DNA from 4 places in the Paenarthrobacter sp. YJN-5 genome. Region 4 is predicted to be linked to each of the others. Evidence: predicted binding sites of a transcription regulator. Region 4 holds the regulator's gene; each other region holds the start of a gene.
What was found. The regulator HrcA, encoded in region 4, represses chaperone genes, less so after heat shock. The targets are predictions, from matches to a motif close to TTNGCACTCGNNNNNNNCGAGTGCNAA.
Positions count from the first base shown of each region.

Region 1 (4,435 bases), 1.4 Mb from region 4:
CCCGAGGGGCTTGCAGGTTCCAAGTCAAAGAGCGCTTCCTCACCAGTCACCCGGCAATTGTCTCCCGTGACGCGCGGCACTTCCGAATGACAGTGGTGTTATTCGCCCGTAACATGGGGAGGAGGAAATCCCCTTACCCGCGTCTTGAGGAGTGTGCCGTGGCCGAACCCGCGCCGGAATCGATGGCGGAGCAGGGCACCGGTTTCGCCCTTGCAGACCTGGCCGCAGGTGTTCGGGCAGATTCTCCGTTGAGTGAGCGCGAGCAGCAGATACTGGCCCTGGAGCGGCAGTGGTGGAAGTACGCCGGGGCCAAGGAACAGGCCATCCGCGAACTGTTTGATCTCTCCGCAACGCACTATTACCAGATCCTGAATGCGCTGATCGATACCGAGGAAGCCTTGGCCCACGATCCCATGCTGGTCAAGAGACTGCGTAGACTACGTACGTCGCGCCAACGTGCGCGCACAGCGCGTCGCTTGGGGTCCGACGCATAATTCGCACGGCTGAACTGTCAGCAGCAACCAGCAAGGACAACGCTTCACCATGACCAAATATGCCAAGGATGAATTCGACCGGGTTCCGCAAAACACGTCCCGTCAGGGTGTGCACAGGGACGCCACGGAAACGCCGCGGCCTACTCTGTGGCCGGTCCTCACTGTGGGCGCCGTGGCCTTGGTTCTTGGCCTGGTGGCATTCCTGATCCTTCCGCGGCTGGGCATCGTGGCGCCCTCGGCATCTTCCAGCACCTCGACGCCGGCCGCACAGCAGAGCGAGGCGGCACCTTCGGCAACACCCACGACGTCGGAGAGCGCGCCTATCGCTTCGGGCGAACCCACTCCGGACACGACTGCCTCGGAGTCGCCGTCTGCAACGCCTTCTTCGGCTCCTGTCGACAAGACGACCGCAGTGGCTGTCTACAACGGCACTGCCACCGCCGGGCTGGCCAGCCGCGTCGCCGGGTTGGTTCAGGGAGACGGATGGGCGCTGGGCGCGGTAGGAAACTGGGGAGGACTTCCGCAGCAGACGTCCGTGGTCTTCTACAACGCTCCGGAGCAGAAGGCGAACGCCGATGCCGTAGCTTCCCTGCTGGGCATCACCACCGTTGTGGAGTCCCCGGACGTGCAGCAGCCCTTGGTCGTCGTAGTGGGACCCGGCTACCAGTAAAGAGCCGAAAATACGGGGATCCGGAGTCCATCCGGCAGAACTCGGTTAAGCCTCAATAACAAAAGCAGCCCCTCACTGGCCGGGAGCAGCGAACCGGCCGTGACAGTGGTTACAGTGGATGAATTCCGGCGCGGAGATCCCGGCTGCCGGCAACAGCTTCTGTGAAAGTGTGGGCATTATGGCTTTGGGGACCGTCAAGTGGTTCAACGCCGAAAAAGGGTACGGCTTCATCACTGTGGATGATTCCGGCGACGACGTTTTTGTCCATTGGTCGGCGATCCAGATGGACGGTTACCGCGCCTTGGAAGAGGGGCAGCGCGTGGAGTTCGAACTCGGCGAAGGCCTCAAGGGGCCGCAGGCTGAAAGCGTGCGTGTAGCCTAGCGGCTCAGCTTTCGGCTGAATGGGCCTCGCTGTTGGGTAGCAGCGGGGCCTTCCTGCTTGCACTCTCAACGGTCGAGTGCTAATTATTGATTTAGCACTCCTACGCATCGACTGCTAATTCCGGCCCCGTCCGCGGAGCAGGGATTACCGCCGCTGCCAAGGAGGAACAAGAAACACCCTGATGGGGTGAGGTCCGGAGCGCGGGGCATACAGAGGCCGCGAGCGAAGGGCCGTCCGTCGCGGGCATCCCATCTGACAGGTACCTTCTTAACGACTGTCCCGAAAGGACTACCGCCGTTATGGCCAAGATCATTGCATTTGATGAAGAGGCACGCCGCGGCCTCGAGCGGGGCCTGAACACCCTCGCTGACGCCGTCAAGGTCACCCTCGGCCCGCGTGGACGCAACGTCGTCCTCGAAAAGAAGTGGGGCGCTCCCACGATCACCAACGATGGCGTTTCCATCGCCAAGGAGATCGAGCTGGACGATCCTTACGAGAAGATCGGTGCTGAGCTGGTCAAGGAAGTTGCCAAGAAGACGGATGACGTCGCTGGCGACGGTACCACCACCGCTACTGTCCTCGCACAGGCCCTGGTCAAGGAAGGCCTGCGCAACGTTGCTGCCGGCGCCGACCCGCTGTCCCTGAAGCGCGGCATCGAGAAGGCAGTGGACGCTGTTATCAGCGAACTGCTTGCTTCCGCCAAGGAAATCGAAACCAAGGAAGAGATCGCAGCTACGGCTTCCATCTCCGCCGGTGACCAGGAAATCGGTGCACTGATCGCCGAAGCCCTGGACAAGGTGGGCAAGGAAGGCGTCATCACGGTCGAGGAATCCAACACCTTCGGCCTGGAGCTGGAACTCACCGAGGGCATGCGCTTCGACAAGGGTTACATCTCCGCTTACTTCGTCACCGACGCTGAGCGCCAGGAAACGGTCCTCGAAGACCCGTACATCCTGATCGTCAACTCCAAGATCTCCAACGTGAAGGAACTCGTCACGGTTCTGGAGAAGGTCATGCAGTCCAACAAGCCGCTGCTGATCATCGCCGAAGACATCGAGGGCGAGGCCCTGGCCACCCTGATCGTCAACAAGATCCGTGGCACCTTCAAGTCCGTTGCCGTCAAGGCTCCGGGCTTCGGTGACCGCCGCAAGGCCCAGCTGGCCGACATCGCCATCCTCACCGGTGGCCAGGTCATCTCCGAAGAGGTAGGCCTCAAGCTGGAGAACGCTGGACTGGAACTCCTCGGCACCGCCCGCAAGGTTGTTGTCACCAAGGACGAGACCACCATCGTTGAAGGTGCAGGCGACGCCGAGCAGATCGCCGGCCGTGTTGCCCAGATCCGCGCCGAGATCGAGAACTCCGATTCCGACTACGACCGCGAGAAGCTGCAGGAACGCCTGGCCAAGCTGGCCGGCGGCGTCGCAGTCATCAAGGCCGGTGCCGCTACCGAAGTTGAGCTCAAGGAACGCAAGCACCGCATTGAGGACGCCGTCCGCAACGCGAAGGCTGCCGTTGAAGAAGGCATCGTTGCCGGTGGTGGCGTTGCCCTCATCCAGGCAGGCGCCAAGGCATTCGCCAACCTCACCCTGCAGGGTGACGAGGCAACGGGTGCCAACATCGTCAAGGTTGCCATCGACGCACCGCTGAAGCAGATCGCTTTCAACGCCGGCATGGAGCCGGGCGTTGTGGTGGACAAGGTTCGCGGCCTGCCTTCCGGCCACGGCCTGAACGCTGCCTCCGGCGTCTACGAAGACCTGCTGGCTGCCGGCGTCAACGACCCCGTAAAGGTCACCCGTTCGGCCCTCCAGAACGCAGCTTCCATCGCTGGTCTCTTCCTGACCACCGAGGCTGTTGTTGCTGACAAGCCGGAGAAGAACGCTCCGGCTCCGGGCGGCGACGAGATGGGCGGCATGGGCGGCTTCTAAGCCTCCTGTCCTGCAGCATTACGCTTAGCAACGACGACGGCGGTCCTCACCTTCGGGTGGGGGCCGCCGTCGGCGTTTCCTGCCAGGGCCCGTTTGACGCGTGGATCGGCGAAAAGCCGCGAATGCGTCCAGTTCGTGGGGAAAATTGCGGCGACTGCGCATGGTTCCCGCGATCACGATGGAGGAGGGACGCGGCTTCAGTGTCTGTGAGGTCTGGCAGGATTGATTGCATGACGATTATTGCTGCCGCCGATGGTTCTGCCCTCGGTAATCCCGGGCCGGCCGGATGGGCCTGGTATGTTGACGACTCCTGTTGGCGCGCCGGTGGATGGCCCCACGGAACCAACAACATGGGCGAACTGATGGCGGTGCTGGACCTCTTCCGTTCCACCGCCCACATCCCGCACGAAGAGCTGCGGATTCTCTGCGACAGCCAGTATGTCATCAACTGCATCACCAAGTGGATGCCGGGGTGGAAGCGCAAGGGTTGGCGCAAGGCCGACGGTAAACCCGTGTTGAATGTCGATCTGCTCAAGGACATCGATCGCGCGATCGCAGGACGCAAGTACACCTTTGAATGGGTCAAGGGCCATGCAGGCCATGAGCTCAACGAGGCCGCGGACGAACGCGCCAGGGCCGTTGCAACCGCCTATCAGCAGGGCGTGGCTGCGCCCACCGGCCCCGGTTTCTCCGGAGCCTCCGGAGCAGCTGCCGAGCCTGTCCCTGTGCACGCGGCACCAGCCGCCGCATCGGCCGCAGCTCCTGCTGCCAAGGTGGCTGCTGCAACTCCAGCTTCAGCCCCGGCTGCCAAGGCGCCGGCCCCCTCCAGCCCCTTGCCTGCCTCGAGGCTGGACCGGGCTCCACGGCTGCATTCGGAGCCCACTTTGTTCGGTGAATCCGGTATTTTCGGCCAAGCGGACCTGTTCAGCGAGCTGGAAGATGCCGCCGCCCCGGAGCTGACACC
Region 1 covers NZ_CP053544.1:3,600,965-3,605,399, reverse strand. Annotated here, with positions in the region: gene HMI59_RS16685 (uracil-DNA glycosylase) at 1-50, opposite strand, end outside; gene HMI59_RS16680 (DUF3263 domain-containing protein) at 159-494, shown strand; gene HMI59_RS16675 (LytR C-terminal domain-containing protein) at 544-1,164, shown strand; gene HMI59_RS16670 (cold-shock protein) at 1,343-1,546, shown strand; gene groL (chaperonin GroEL) at 1,846-3,471, shown strand; gene HMI59_RS16660 (ribonuclease HI family protein) at 3,702-4,435, shown strand, end outside.
Region 1: the regulator HrcA is predicted to act here: its motif matches at 1,638-1,664, upstream of groL (chaperonin GroEL).

Region 2 (4,435 bases), 840 kb from region 4:
GCGGCTAAGCCCGCTGCTGAAGGCGTCCTGCCGAATAAGGCGGCCGAAGATGATCCGCGCCGATGGGGTGACGAACCCGGCTATGACCATGACCAATGGCTGAAGGAGCAGAAGCCCCCGCACTGGGGCTGACGTTCATTCTGCGGTGTCCGGTGGGCCGGATTGGGGTCCATGCACCAACATAAAGAAAAGCTTGCCGTGCGTTGAAGCGCCGGCAAGCTTTTCTGCTTGCTGGGGGTCTGCGGCTACCACTACCAGCCCATCCGCTTCGGATGTCCCCGGCCATTGACCGGGGGCATCGCCTTGGGCTGAGGTCCACAGCACAGGAACGGCCCCTGCCAGCACGTCATGGCGTGGGGAAGATTCGGATGCCTCGGTGGCCGAGAGGATGACCGAGATGAGCTGCCCGGGCGAGAGTAAGCGAATTGATGCCGGGTCGGCCATTCGGAGCGGGACGGCGGCCGACCCCGACGGTGCACCGGTGAGCAATCCCGGACCCAGGAAGCTGGTCTCGGTGGGGATTTGGCCTTTGGCCAGTGGTGCAGCGAGTTGGCGGCCCTGAAGACGTGCAGGGTCCTGGATGGCTCCGGGGAAGGAAGCGCTCCGGGGTACGCCGGCGGTGATGAAGTCTGCTTCAGAGACGCTGGCGCCGACCGGGAGGTCCCGGGCCGAAACCACTATGCTGACCTGTTGCTCGGGAACTGGAGTAAGTTGCTGGACGGCGATTCCGGTGGCCAGGCAGAGCAGCAGGGCCACTGTCAGGCGCCGATGCCTGGCTCCAAAGGAAGCGGCAGTGGCTGTCCAGCGCTGCCCGTGACGGCTTGGGTCTGTTGTACGGGTGGTGCCCCGATGGCGGCGGGTCCCGAAGGGCGTTTGCCTGGTGCGGAAGCGCGGTGCGGAGGGTGGCTTGAGTGGCATATGGCCACGCTAGCCAAGGGGTCCGGCCGCAGGGGAGCGGCCGGAAGCCCTATGTGGATAAAGCGATCAGCTGGCGGCGGCAGCAGGCGCAGGAGTCGCAGCGGGTGCCGGGGTCGCGGGAGCCGAAGGAGCGGCCGAAACCGTGCTTCCCTTGGAATCGCGGGAATCCGTGCGGTAGAACCCTGAGCCCTTGAAAACGACGCCGACGCTGTTGAACTTCTTGCGAAGCGCACCCTTGCACTCCGGGCACTCCGTCAGGGAACTGTCCGAAAAGGACTGCACGATGTCAAAGGCATGGTTGCAGTCTTTGCAGGCGTATGCGTAAGTGGGCACTGAATTCCTCCTTCAGAACAAAGTTCAGGTCCGGCGGCGGCGAGGGGAGGATAACCTCCCTTAGCAGTCGCAGGGCCTGAGTGCCAATTCTATCATCCCGTGGATTCCGCCCGTCGACCGGTCGTTATCTGTGCGGGATACCACGGCATATAACTACCGGCCGAGCCGGACAATTCCCGAGGGCGTCAGAACCTCCGTAACCGGCTGGTCAAAAGCCTCGGCGGGAATAGCACCGGACGGCAACACGTCGTCGTCGTACGTCACCGCTATGGTGCGCGGCCGCTGCGCCGAAGCCTTGAGGCCTTGGAGGAAACGGTCATAGTATCCGCCGCCCTGGCCGATCCTGTTGCCATCGCCGTCAACGGCAGTCGCGGGCATGAAGATGCCTGCCGCGTCCGCTCCTGCCACCGCACTGGTAAGCCTCTCGCCCTCGGGCTCATCGATGGGGGCGTAGGAGGACCTGACGAAGGTGGTTTCCGGCGTCCATTCCACCCAGCTCATCGTGCGCCCGGGCTCGCAGACGGGCAACAGGATCCTGTGCCCCTCCTGATGCAGGGCCTCAATCAATGGCAGGGTTGGCGGCTCGAAGGCCACGCCCAAGTAGACGGTAAAGGTGGCCGGGGACCCGCCTGAGACGTCCTTTGCCCAACTCACCCCGTGCCGTGCCAGCGCCTCTCCGGCCGCGGCAATTTGTTCCGGCGTGCGGTTTCGCCGCTGCAGCCGTCGGGCGCTGCGGATTTCTTCCTTGGATTCCATGTCCGTCCGTTTCGTCGAAGTGGTCCGGCGGGCCGGGCAGCGCTGCCCTTGCCGGACGTGAACGTCAACAGATTGTGCACACCCGCACGGCGGGGGTTTACCTTTTGACGTGATCCTTCCGTTAGATTAGTCCGGTGACTCACCATAACAATGCTGTCCGTAAGGCCGTCATCCCCGCAGCGGGTCTCGGTACCAGGTTCCTTCCTGCCACGAAGGCAATGCCGAAGGAAATGCTGCCCGTAGTTGACAAGCCCGCCATCCAGTATGTGGTCGAAGAAGCAGTCAAGGTCGGCTTGCACGACGTCCTCATGATCACCGGCCGCAGCAAGCGTGCCTTGGAGGATCACTTCGACCGTGTGCCGGCGCTTGAAGCCACGCTTGCGGAGAAGGGGGACACCACCAAGCTGGAGGCGATCCAGTCCGCCACCAACCTCGGGGACATCCACTACGTCCGCCAAGGCGATCCCAACGGTCTGGGCCATGCTGTGCTCCGTGCAAAGCAGCACGTGGGGCACGAGCCCTTCGCCGTGCTCCTCGGTGACGACCTCATCGATCCCAAGGACGACCTCCTGAGCGAAATGATCGCCGTGCAGCAGAAGACCGGCGGCTCAGTAGTTGCCCTGATCGAGGTGGAGCCCTCCAAGATCAGCGCCTACGGTTGTGCCGACGTCGAAGAAAACGACGAAGACGGCTACGTACGCATCAAGCAGCTTGTTGAGAAGCCGTCCCCGGAAGAAGCACCCTCCAACCTGGCCGTGATTGGCCGGTACGTCCTGCACCCGGCAGTGTTCGATGTCCTGGAAAACACCGCTCCCGGTCGCGGCGGCGAGATCCAGTTGACCGACGCCCTTGAGGTACTGGCCCGTGGAGAAGGCGAAGGATCCGGCGTCTATGGCGTGGTCTTCCGCGGCCGCCGTTATGACACCGGGGACAAGCTGAGCTACCTCAAAGCCTGCATCGAGCTTGCTTGCGAGCGTGAAGACCTCGGTCCCGAGCTTCGCGACTGGCTGCCGGACTTCACGGCTTCCCTGCCCAAGTAACTGCGGTGTACGGCTCTGCCATCTGGCCGGTAACGCTGGAAAGCGGAGACCTCGTACTTCGGCCAATCCGGTACCGCGACAAGCGGGAGTGGTCCGAGGTCCGCTCGCGGAACAGTGAATGGCTCGCGCCGTGGGAGGCATCCAATCCGGCTCCGGGCGGACGGCTCCCAAGCTACCGCCAGATGGTGGCGTCACTTAATGACCAGGCGAGGCAGGCTACCGCACTGCCTTTCCTGATCACCGAAAGGACTCCCGGTTTCCGCGAGCCGCGCATCGTGGGACAGCTGACCGTCTCCTCGATCGTTTGGGGATCGGCGATGATGGCCACGCTGGGGTACTGGGTGGACAAGGACCGCGCCGGCCGCGGGATTGCCCCAACGGCGGTGGCTATGGCTACGGATCATTGTTTCCGCGCGCTCGGATTGCACCGGATGGAGATCAACATCCGTCCAGAGAACGGGCCCAGCCTGCGCGTGGTGGAAAAGCTCGGATTCCGGGACGAGGGCTACCGGCAGAGGTACTTGCACATCAACGGTGAATGGGCGGACCACCGGTCCTTCGCGCTGACGTCCGAGGAAGTGCCGCAGGGACTTCTGCGAGGTTGGCTGGAACGAAGAACGGGCAGGTCATAGGCCGTTTTTCCCGTTCGCGGCCATCATTTGGGGACTCGCAAGCGACACACCGCAGGCAATGCCGCAGCACCTGACGATTTGCTTCTACGGTTTTGAATGTGGACTTCCCTCTCAGCAGCTCAGTGATACTCGTTGTCACTGTTGCGCTGTGGATGGTGTGGGTGGCGCCCTATGTTCTTCGGAGCAAACGGACGCAGGTCCAAACGGCCACCGTGCCGGGTGACGTATTCGAGGACAAGCCAGACGAAACGCAGGCAGGGGTGGTCTTTACCGTGGCACCTCAGCAGGAGAAACCGATGGAGACCATGCACAGCAAAGCACAGGCGTCGCCCCAGGAATCCCGTGTGGCTGAGTCGTCTCCCCGGGCTACGCCCAGTACGCCGTTTACCATCCGCTACGCAAGGTTGACCCTTGCCCTGGCCGGTTTGATATTGCTGGTCACTGCCGCCGTCTCGGGGGTGTTCACCCTCTTTGGCCAAGGCTCCTTCTGGTTGCCTTTGGTGTCGTTCATCGGTGCCGTCCTGGCCGTGGTCGTCTTGCGGAAGCTGGCCCTGCGTGATCTCCGTGAACGGCGCGCCCGCCGCACGGCACAGGCCACGCGGATTCCCACGCCGGCCAGGTACCTGCCCAAGGAGCCCATTAGCGAGGCCAAGGAAACTCCCGTTTTTGATGCGGAAGCGGACAAACCGGAAGCGCCACGGCTTTCTGCCTTGGAACTCCGGCAAGCGGCACTTGCAGTTGCCGTGGCAGCAGGTG
Region 2 covers NZ_CP053544.1:1,390,388-1,394,822, forward strand. Annotated here, with positions in the region: gene HMI59_RS06565 (DUF4011 domain-containing protein) at 1-132, shown strand, start outside; gene HMI59_RS06570 (RcpC/CpaB family pilus assembly protein) at 136-918, opposite strand; gene HMI59_RS06575 (FmdB family zinc ribbon protein) at 985-1,251, opposite strand; gene HMI59_RS06580 (5-formyltetrahydrofolate cyclo-ligase) at 1,405-2,007, opposite strand; gene galU (UTP--glucose-1-phosphate uridylyltransferase GalU) at 2,142-3,047, shown strand; gene HMI59_RS06590 (GNAT family N-acetyltransferase) at 3,053-3,679, shown strand; gene HMI59_RS06595 (hypothetical protein) at 3,778-4,435, shown strand, end outside.
Region 2: the regulator HrcA is predicted to act here: its motif matches at 1,312-1,338, upstream of HMI59_RS06575 (FmdB family zinc ribbon protein).

Region 3 (4,435 bases), 370 kb from region 4:
GAGGTCTTGGCGAGGGTTGACGTCCTGTGCCTGGATAAGACCGGGACGCTGACGGACGGCCGGATGGTTTTCGACGCAGTTCATCTGCTCGGACCGGAGGAAGAATTTCCGGAGTGGCGGGATGCCCTGGAATGCTTCGGTGCCACCCAGCGTACAAACGCGACCGCCCGCGCCTTAAAGGCCGCCTTTCCGCCGCGAAGTGCACAACCTCTCCTGGCCTCGGTATCTTTCGACCCTGCGCGGCGCTGGAGCTCCGTCACGTTCGCCGGTGCCTCAGGAGTGCCCCGGACGTGGCTCCTGGGTGCCCCCGGGGTTGTTCTTGGCACGGCTGAAGAGGCGCGTGGGCGCGCTTCCGCCTTGGCCTCCTCCGGTCTCCGGACCCTGGCTCTGGTACTGGCTGCAGGAAACGACGCCGGGGGTACCGGCGGGATTCCTTCTCCCGCCGGCGCTTCACCGGTGCTGTTGGTCACGTTTCGGGAATCGATACGGGAGGACGCCTCAGCCACGCTGGATTACTTCCGGGAACAGGGCGTGCAGATCAAGATCTTTTCCGGCGACGATCCCCGGACAGTGGGACTGCTGGCCGGGAGGTTGGGACTGGGTGGCCGCCCTGCCTGTGACGCCACAACACTTCCCGCGGATCCTGAAGCCCTGGCATCCTGCGTCCAGGACAATGCTGTGTTCGGCCGGGTAGGCCCCCACCAGAAGAAGGACCTGATCCAGGCCCTTCAACGAAAGGGCCACACCGTTGCCATGACGGGCGACGGCGTCAATGACATCCCCGCACTCAAGGTTGCCGACCTGGGCATCGCGATGGACACGGCCGCCCCGGCAACCAAAGCCGTGGCACGGCTGGTCCTGCTCGATGGACGCTTCAGCCGCCTGCCGGGCATTGTGGCCGAAGGGCGCAGGGCCATCAACAACATGGAACGGGTATCGATGCTCTTCCTCAGCAAGACCGCCTATGCCACGGTCCTGGCCGTGGCCTGCGGATTGTTGCTGCAGCCGTATCCTTTCCTCCCCCGCCAGTTGTCCGCCGTCGATGGCCTGACCATTGGATTGCCGGCGTTCTTCCTGGCGCTCCTGCCCAGCAGTCGTCGCTACGTCCCGGGCTTTCTGAAGCGTTCCCTGTCCTTCGCGATCCCGGCAGGAGTCATCACGGCCACTGCCATTCTTGGGGTCAACACCTATGCGTCCCTCAGCGGCGATCACAGTGTCCTGACAAGCCGCTCGGCCACCACCATCACCTTGACCATCATCGGATCGTGGATCCTGGCTGTGACTGCCCGGCCCCTGAACGCGACGAAGGTACTGGTCCTGGCGGGATGCTATGTGGGGATGGCAGCGGTGATGGGCCTTGATTTCCTCCGCGGGTTCTTCCTGCTCGAATGGCCTCCGCCTGACCTGTTGCTGGTCTCGGTGCTGACCGCACTGGCGGCAAGCGCCGCCGTCGAGCTTGTGGGACGGTACGTCACCCGTGGCAACCACGGTGCGGACGTGACTTTCGCCTCTGGAAGGCGGGAAGGGTCCGTGCGAGGCTCGTGATATCCGACGACGAGGAAGAGTCATGCGTGCATGGTGGGTTGATGTGCCGGGGAAGATAGCGGACAGGCCTTTGAGGATGGGCGAACGCGAGGACCCGCGGCCCGGGCCGGGCGAGGTACTGCTGCGCGTGGACGTGTGCGGTGTCTGCCGCACCGACCTCCATCTCGCCGAGGGCGACCTTCCGCCCCGCCACGCCGGGGTGATCCCCGGCCACGAGGCCGTAGGGACGGTCATGGAAAGTTTCAGCGGGGGCCGCTTCTCCCGCGGGGACAGAATCGGCGTCGCGTGGCTCGGCCAGACCTGTGGCCACTGCCCCTACTGCCGGCGCGGCCAGGAGAATCTCTGCCTGGCGCCCCGATTCACGGGGTGGGACCGTGACGGCGGCTTTGCCGACCACATGACGGTGAATGAGGACTTCGCCTATGCCTTGCCTGCGCGCTTCACCAACGAACAAGCGGCACCGCTCCTGTGCTCGGGGATTATTGGCTACAGGGCCCTGGAACGGGCTGCGCTACCGCCGGGAGGGCGGCTGGGCATCTATGGCTTCGGCGGGTCCGCCCACTTGACGGCCCAAATCGCCATCAGCCAAGGCGCGTCGGTCTACGTCATGACCCGTTCGGCACAAGCCCGGGACCTGGCCCTCAGCCTCGGAGCGGTTTATGCCGGCGACGCCTACGATGCTCCGCCGCTCCCCCTGGACTCAGCCATTCTTTTTGCTCCCGTGGGCGATCTGGTTCCGGTCGCCCTGCGGGCGTTGGATCGCGGCGGAACCCTGGCCATTGCCGGCATCCACCTCACGGACATCCCGTCCCTCAATTACGAAAATGAACTCTTCTATGAACGGCAGATCCGCAGCGTCACCGCCAATACCCGGGCCGACGGCACCGCATTCCTGGCCCTGGCCGCGGAGATCGGACTGGCCCCAACCGTCACCACCTACGACTTCACGGAAGCGGACCGTGCGCTGGAGGATCTGGCCAACGACCGCGTCACCGGCGCTGCGGTTCTGAAGATGCGGTGACAGGTCCACCGACGCGACGCCGTGGACGGCCCGGCGTGTGGGGACCAGGGGCAACGTCAGCTATGAGTCTCCGTGTCATCTCCACCCAGCCGGCGCTCCAGCTTTTCTTCCGCGGCCTCCCGGCGTTTGCCGATGCGGAGCATCCTTTGGACCAGGGGGCTGCCTTGGAGAGGGAGACCCGTCAGCCTCTTGCGGGAACGCCCTTTTCCCTGGCCGTCGTTGGGCCGTTGGGGCTCCGACTCCGGGTTGACCCGTCCACCCATCACTGACTCCTCCCTGCACCCGGCAATTCCGCGGGCATGTCCCCATCCTGCAGCAGTCCCCGGCGCAGGGTAAGGGCCGGAAGACCCCGGCGCGGGCGGGGACTTTGGACTCTGGAAGCCGCGCTGCCAAGGCGAAAAGCTGGTACTGCCGGGAAAGGTTCCGCGGCGGATAAGAGATGGAGGCTGGCATGACCGAGCTGACGAAATGGCTTGATGCGCGTCGCTCACCGATGGAGCTTATCGAGAGATTGTTCGACGGCGACAGCACCGCCGGGGGGATCAAAGTCGAGGAAGTGGTTGACGGGAATACGTTGGTGATCCGTGCCGAACTTCCCGGCATCGACCCGGAAAAGGACGCGGAAATCACCGTCTCCGACGGCGGCCTGACCATCCGGGCCGAACGCCAGGAAAAGAAGGAGCACAAGGAAAAGGACAGCTACCGCTCGGAGTTCCGGTATGGCTCCTTTGTCCGCCGCATACCTTTGCCGGACGGCGTGAAGGAAGGCGACGTGACCGCTTCCTACAAGGACGGCGTCCTCGAAGTACGGGCACCCATCCCGGAAAAGACAGCGGCAGCTTCGCCGTCGAAGGTTCCCATCACCAGGAGTTGAGAACGTGCTACGGGCAGGTGCGGATGGAATGGCACCTGCCCGGCCTGTCACCAGCCGCCGCTATCAGTACACCCATGGGGGTATACCATGGAGGGCAGCAACCCACCGATGGAGCACCCTCATGGAACTGAACCCCACCGAACTCACGCCTGTGATCAACCGCCTCAAGCGCGCACAGGGGCAGCTCGCCGCCGTCACCCGCATGTTGGAAGAAGGCCGTGACTGCAAAGACGTCGTCACCCAGCTCGCCGCAGTTTCGAAGGCGCTGGACCGGGCCGGCTTCGCCATCATCGCCACGGGCCTGGAGCAGTGCATCATCCAGGAGGACCAAACGATGGACAGGAAAGAGCTGGAGAAGCTGTTCCTCTCCCTCGCCTGACGCCAGACGCCCAGACAGTAAGGCAGCAGGGCGGCAGGGCAGGTCAGCCGAACAGCATTTCGGCCTCCAAATACCGGTCCTCCGGGACCGTGTGCAGCTCACCAATCGCGGCAGCAAGGTCAACAGTAGTGACGTCCGTGCCCCGCGAGGAAACCATCACGCCCCACTCCCCCTTGGATGCTGCACGGACAGCGGCCATTCCCAACCGCGTTGCCAGGACCCTGTCGAAGGCCGTGGGCGCCCCGCCCCGCTGGATGTGCCCCAGGACCGTGGCCCTGCATTCGATTCCCGTCAGTTCCTGGAGCTGTTCCTCCAAGAGGTATCCGATCCCGCCCAAGCGCGGACGGCCAAAGGTATCGAGTCCGCGCGGGAAGTAGGGAGCATCCTGGCCTGATGGAACGTAGGCCTCCGCCACCACCACCAGTGGCGCCCTGCCCCGGTTCCGGGCTGACAGGACCCACGCCGCTGCCTGCTCCAGGCTCACCCGGCGTTCCGGGATCAAGATGGCGTGCGCTCCGGCGGCCATGCCTGCATGAAGGGCAATCCAGCCGGCGTTGCGCCCCATGACCTCGGCAATCATGCACCTGTGGTGGGATTCGCCGGTGGTGCGCAGCCG
Region 3 covers NZ_CP053544.1:2,601,046-2,605,480, forward strand. Annotated here, with positions in the region: gene HMI59_RS12275 (HAD-IC family P-type ATPase) at 1-1,545, shown strand, start outside; gene HMI59_RS12280 (zinc-dependent alcohol dehydrogenase family protein) at 1,568-2,566, shown strand; gene HMI59_RS12285 (Hsp20/alpha crystallin family protein) at 3,018-3,440, shown strand; gene HMI59_RS12290 (metal-sensitive transcriptional regulator) at 3,562-3,819, shown strand; gene HMI59_RS12295 (6-phosphofructokinase) at 3,863-4,435, opposite strand, start outside.
Region 3: the regulator HrcA is predicted to act here: its motif matches at 2,933-2,959, upstream of HMI59_RS12285 (Hsp20/alpha crystallin family protein).

Region 4 (4,435 bases):
GGAGCAGGTCTTCCTGGGCGGCGTCCAGCTTGGTTGGCGTCTCCACGTGCAGGTGCACTTTGAGGTCGCCGCGGCCGTAACCGCGAAGATGCGTCACGCCGAGCCCGCGCAGGGTGATGATCTCGCCGGACTGCGTACCGGCCTTCACATCGATCTCCTGCGGACCGTCGAAGGTCTCCAGGGTCAACTCCGTGCCCAGGGCGGCTGCAGTCATGGGTACACTTAGCGTGGCGTGGAGATCGTCCCCTTCGCGGATATAGGTGGAATCGCTGTTGACGCGGATCTCCACGTACAGGTCGCCTGCCGGACCACCGGCGGGGCCTGCCTCGCCCTGGCCGGACAGCTGGATACGGGTCCCCGTGGCCACACCGGCGGGTACTTTGATGGTGAGGGACCGGCGGCTGCGGATCCTGCCCTGGCCACTGCACTCGTTGCAGGGATCCTTGATGATGGTGCCGAATCCTTCACAGGATCCGCAGGGCGCGGTGGTCATGACCTGGCCCAGAATGGAGCGCACAGCGCGCTGGACCTGGCCACTGCCGCCACAAATGTCACAACGTTCGGGGTGGGTACCCGGACGGCAGCAGCTGCCGTCACAGGTGGGGCACACAACAGCCGTGTCCACTTCGAGCTTCTTGTTGACGCCGAACACGGCGTCCTTGAGATCAATGCGCACGCTGATGAGGGCGTCCTGGCCACGACGCACGCGGGACGCGGGACCTCCGTGACCCCCGCCCCCGCCGAAGAAGGTGTCGAAAATGTCCTGGAAGGCAAAGCCTTGCCCGGAATAGCCGCCGCCGAATCCGTTGTCCGTTCCGTTTTCATTGCCCGTGGCGTCGTACACCCTGCGTTTTTGCGGGTCTGACAGGACTTCGTAAGCGTGGGTCACGGCCTTGAAGCGTTCGGCGACATCCTCCCCCGGATTCACATCCGGGTGGAGCTTGCGCGCCAACTTGCGGTACGCCTTTTTGATCTCTTCCCCGGTGGCTTCCGGCGAGACTCCCAAAACGTCATAGTGGCTGCTCAAAGTCGGTATCTCTTCCTTGTTGTACTGCGGTCTTTGGTGACGGCCGGTTTCAGCCGCCGAGAATTCGGGAAAGGTAGCGCGCTACGGCGCGGACTGCCGCCATGGTGGTGGGGTAGTCCATACGGGTGGGACCGAGGATTCCAACCTTGGCGCCGGAACCGTAGCCGGTAGCCACCACGGAGGCCTCGGCCAGGCCGTCGTAGGGATTTTCCCGGCCGATGCTCACCGTCACGCCGCGCGGATCATCCCCCATGTCCGACAACAACCGGAGCATGACAACTTGTTCCTCAAGGGCCTCCAGCACGGGTCCTATGCTCAGGGGGAAGTCCACGTTGGAACGGGCGAGGTTGGCCGTGCCGGCCATCAGGATCCGCTCTTCCTTGCTGGTATCGCTGAGGGCCTGGAGTCCGTTGGCCAGCATCTGGGCGAGTCCCCGCAGCTCCGGCGGGCACAACGCCACCACGGACGGCAAGACCTGTGGAAGGAGGTCCATCTGCGTGCCTGCGATGCTGCCCAGGAAGCGTGAACGCAGCGCCATGAGGGCCTCGTTGGCAACGTCGGCACCGGCATCGATGACCTTCTGCCCAACGCTTCCAGTGTCGGCAATCAGCACCACGAGCACTTGCTTTGGCCCGAGGAGAACAAACTCCACATGGCGCACCACGGCGCGCTTGGAGTGCGGATACTGCACGACGGCGACCTGGTTGGTCAGCTGCGACAGGAGCCTGACGGTCCGCTCAAGGATGTCGTCAATATCATCCGGACCCTCAAGCAGGGAGTGGATGGCACGACGCTCAGCGGCCGACAGGGGCTTAACCTGGGAGATCCGGTCCACGAACAGGCGGTAGCCCTTGTCCGTCGGAATACGGCCGGCGCTGGTGTGTGGTGCTGCGATCAGCCCCTCTTCTTCAAGCACCGCCATGTCGTTGCGGATGGTCGCACTGGATACGCCCAGGTGGTGGCGTTCTACCAGGGCCTTGGAACCAACAGGCTCCCGCGAATGTACGTAGTCCTCAACAATGGCACGCAGAACTTCGAGTTTGCGTGGCTCACTCATTCCAACACCTCCTGACAGACCATCCGGCCCATGCACTGATGCACGAGGGACCTTCAGCTGACCCTTTTGCTTAGCACTCGACATGCCCAAGTGCTAACAAGTCTAGTATGGGCCACCGCGTTGCTAGCATTGAAACCGCCCGCGCAGACATCCATGGCAGGCCCGGCGGCGACTGCGGCCCGGCAGCCGTCCAAGCCCGAAGAGTTAGGTCATTCCTTGGCTTATGACACCTGGGGTCCACAGGACCTGACCGCTCCTGCCCAACGCCGGCTACCGGAGGTACCCGTGCAACGCGGGATGGTGCTGGAGGATGCCCAATCCGGTTGGGTGGGTGCGGTCACCCGCGTGGAAAAGTCCGGCGGGATGCACATCGTAGCCCTCGAAGACCGGCGCGGAAAAACCAAGTCCTTCCAGCTGGGCTTCGGCTTCCTGCTGGAAGGTCAGCCCATCCGGCTCCTGCCTCCCGCGCCCAAGGCACCCGCCACTGCAGCCTCCCCCACACGGACAGCCTCGGGTTCCGTGCGCGTCAGTGGCCAACGCGCCCAGGTGGCCAAAGCGAGCCGTATCTGGGTGGAGGGCAAGCACGATGCGGAACTCGTGGAAAAAGTATGGGGTGACGACCTCCGCGTGGAGGGCATCGTCGTCGAGCCCCTGCACGGGGTGGATGACCTCAAAGCCGCGATAGCAGCCTTCAACCCCGGCCCGGGGCGCAAGCTGGGAATCCTCGTGGACCACCTCGTAGCCGGCTCCAAGGAATCGCGGATCGCCGCCGAAGCGATGACTTTGCCGGGCGCTGCCGGTAACGTCCTGATCGTGGGACACCCCTACGTGGATGTCTGGCAGGCGATCCGGCCCAAGGTCCTTGGCATCGCCCAATGGCCCGATGTTCCCCGCGGTACGGACTGGAAGACGGGGATCCTGCGCGCTTTTGGCTGGCCGCACGAGACTGCAGAGGACATCGGACTCGGCTGGCAGCGCCTTTTGGGCGCGGTCCGCACCTACGCCGACCTTGAAGCATCCCTCCTGGGCCGCGTGGAGGAAGTCATCGACTTCCTCACCGCGGCCTGACTCCAGCGCTGGGCGTCCGACGGCGGCGGGCGGCGGGTTGGTCCCGGAACAGCCCCGGACCCTATATTCTGGGACAGCAACACCGCAGCATTTTTAAAGCAAAGGGAACCAACGTGTCAGAGAACGCCCCAGAAGAACCGGGCAGGGCCGCAGGTCAGCCCCAGTACCATGGCGCGCCTGCAAACGCACTCCCTCTCACAGCCAGCGAAGACCGCCAGTGGGCAACCCTGGCGCACTTCGGTGGAATCCTCGGGTGCCTGCCCTCGCTGCTGATCTACTTGATTTTCCGCGACAGGGGTCCCTTTACAGCGCAGGAATCCAAGGAAGCGCTCAACTTCACGCTGCCGCCCACCATTGCAGCGGCCGTAGCGAACATCCTCGTGCTGCTACCGGTTGTAGGGAACATCTTTGCCGTCATCGCCACGGCAATCTGGGTGGCACTCACGTGCTTCTCCGTCTCCGCCGGCATCCGCGTGAACCACGGCCAGCCGCACCGCTACCGCTTCAACCTTCGCTGGATCAAGTAGCGGCGACGCCGATCTTTCCGCAGGGCCGATCTTTCCGGAGGTCAGTCCGGCAGGATGCGCCGCACTACCGCATCGGCCAACAAGCGTCCCTTAAGGGTCAGCACCAAGCGACCTTGGAAGGCCGCAGCAGGTTCGGCCAGGCCATCGGCTATCAAACCCGCCACAGCACGCCTGCCGTCCTTGTCCAAGCCATCTATGGCCAGGCCTGACACAAGCCGCGCCTCCAGCATGATCCGCTCCACATCCCGTGTTCCGGCGTCGAGCGTTTCCCTGCCCGCAGCCGGAGATTCGCCGGCCACCAGGCGGGAAGCATAGGCAGCGGGGTGCTTGACGTTCCACCACCGGACGCCACCCACATGGGAATGCGCTCCGGGGCCGATACCCCACCAGTCGTCGCCGCGCCAATATGCCAGGTTGTGGCGGCAGGCCTGCTCAGGTGTCCTGGCCCAGTTGCTGACCTCATACCAGCCCAGGCCGGCTTGCGAGATCAGCTGGTCGGCAAGTTCATACTTGGCCGCGTGGTCGTCGTCGTCGATGCCGGGCACCTCGCCACGGCGGATCTGGGCGGCAAGCTTGGTCCCCTCCTCCACGATCAAGGCGTAGGCGCTGATGTGGTCGGGCTCGTAGGAGAGCGCGGTCTCCAACGACGCCCGCCAGTCGGCCATGGACTCCCCCGGCGTCCCGTAAATCAGGTCCAGGCTGACGGCCAGCCCTGCTTCCCGGGCCCACTGAACAACTTGGGGGACACGGCTGGGC
Region 4 covers NZ_CP053544.1:2,231,890-2,236,324, reverse strand. Annotated here, with positions in the region: gene dnaJ (molecular chaperone DnaJ) at 1-1,027, opposite strand, end outside; gene hrcA (heat-inducible transcriptional repressor HrcA) at 1,077-2,084, opposite strand; gene HMI59_RS10645 (DUF3097 domain-containing protein) at 2,301-3,152, shown strand; gene HMI59_RS10640 (DUF4870 domain-containing protein) at 3,266-3,679, shown strand; gene hemW (radical SAM family heme chaperone HemW) at 3,721-4,435, opposite strand, start outside.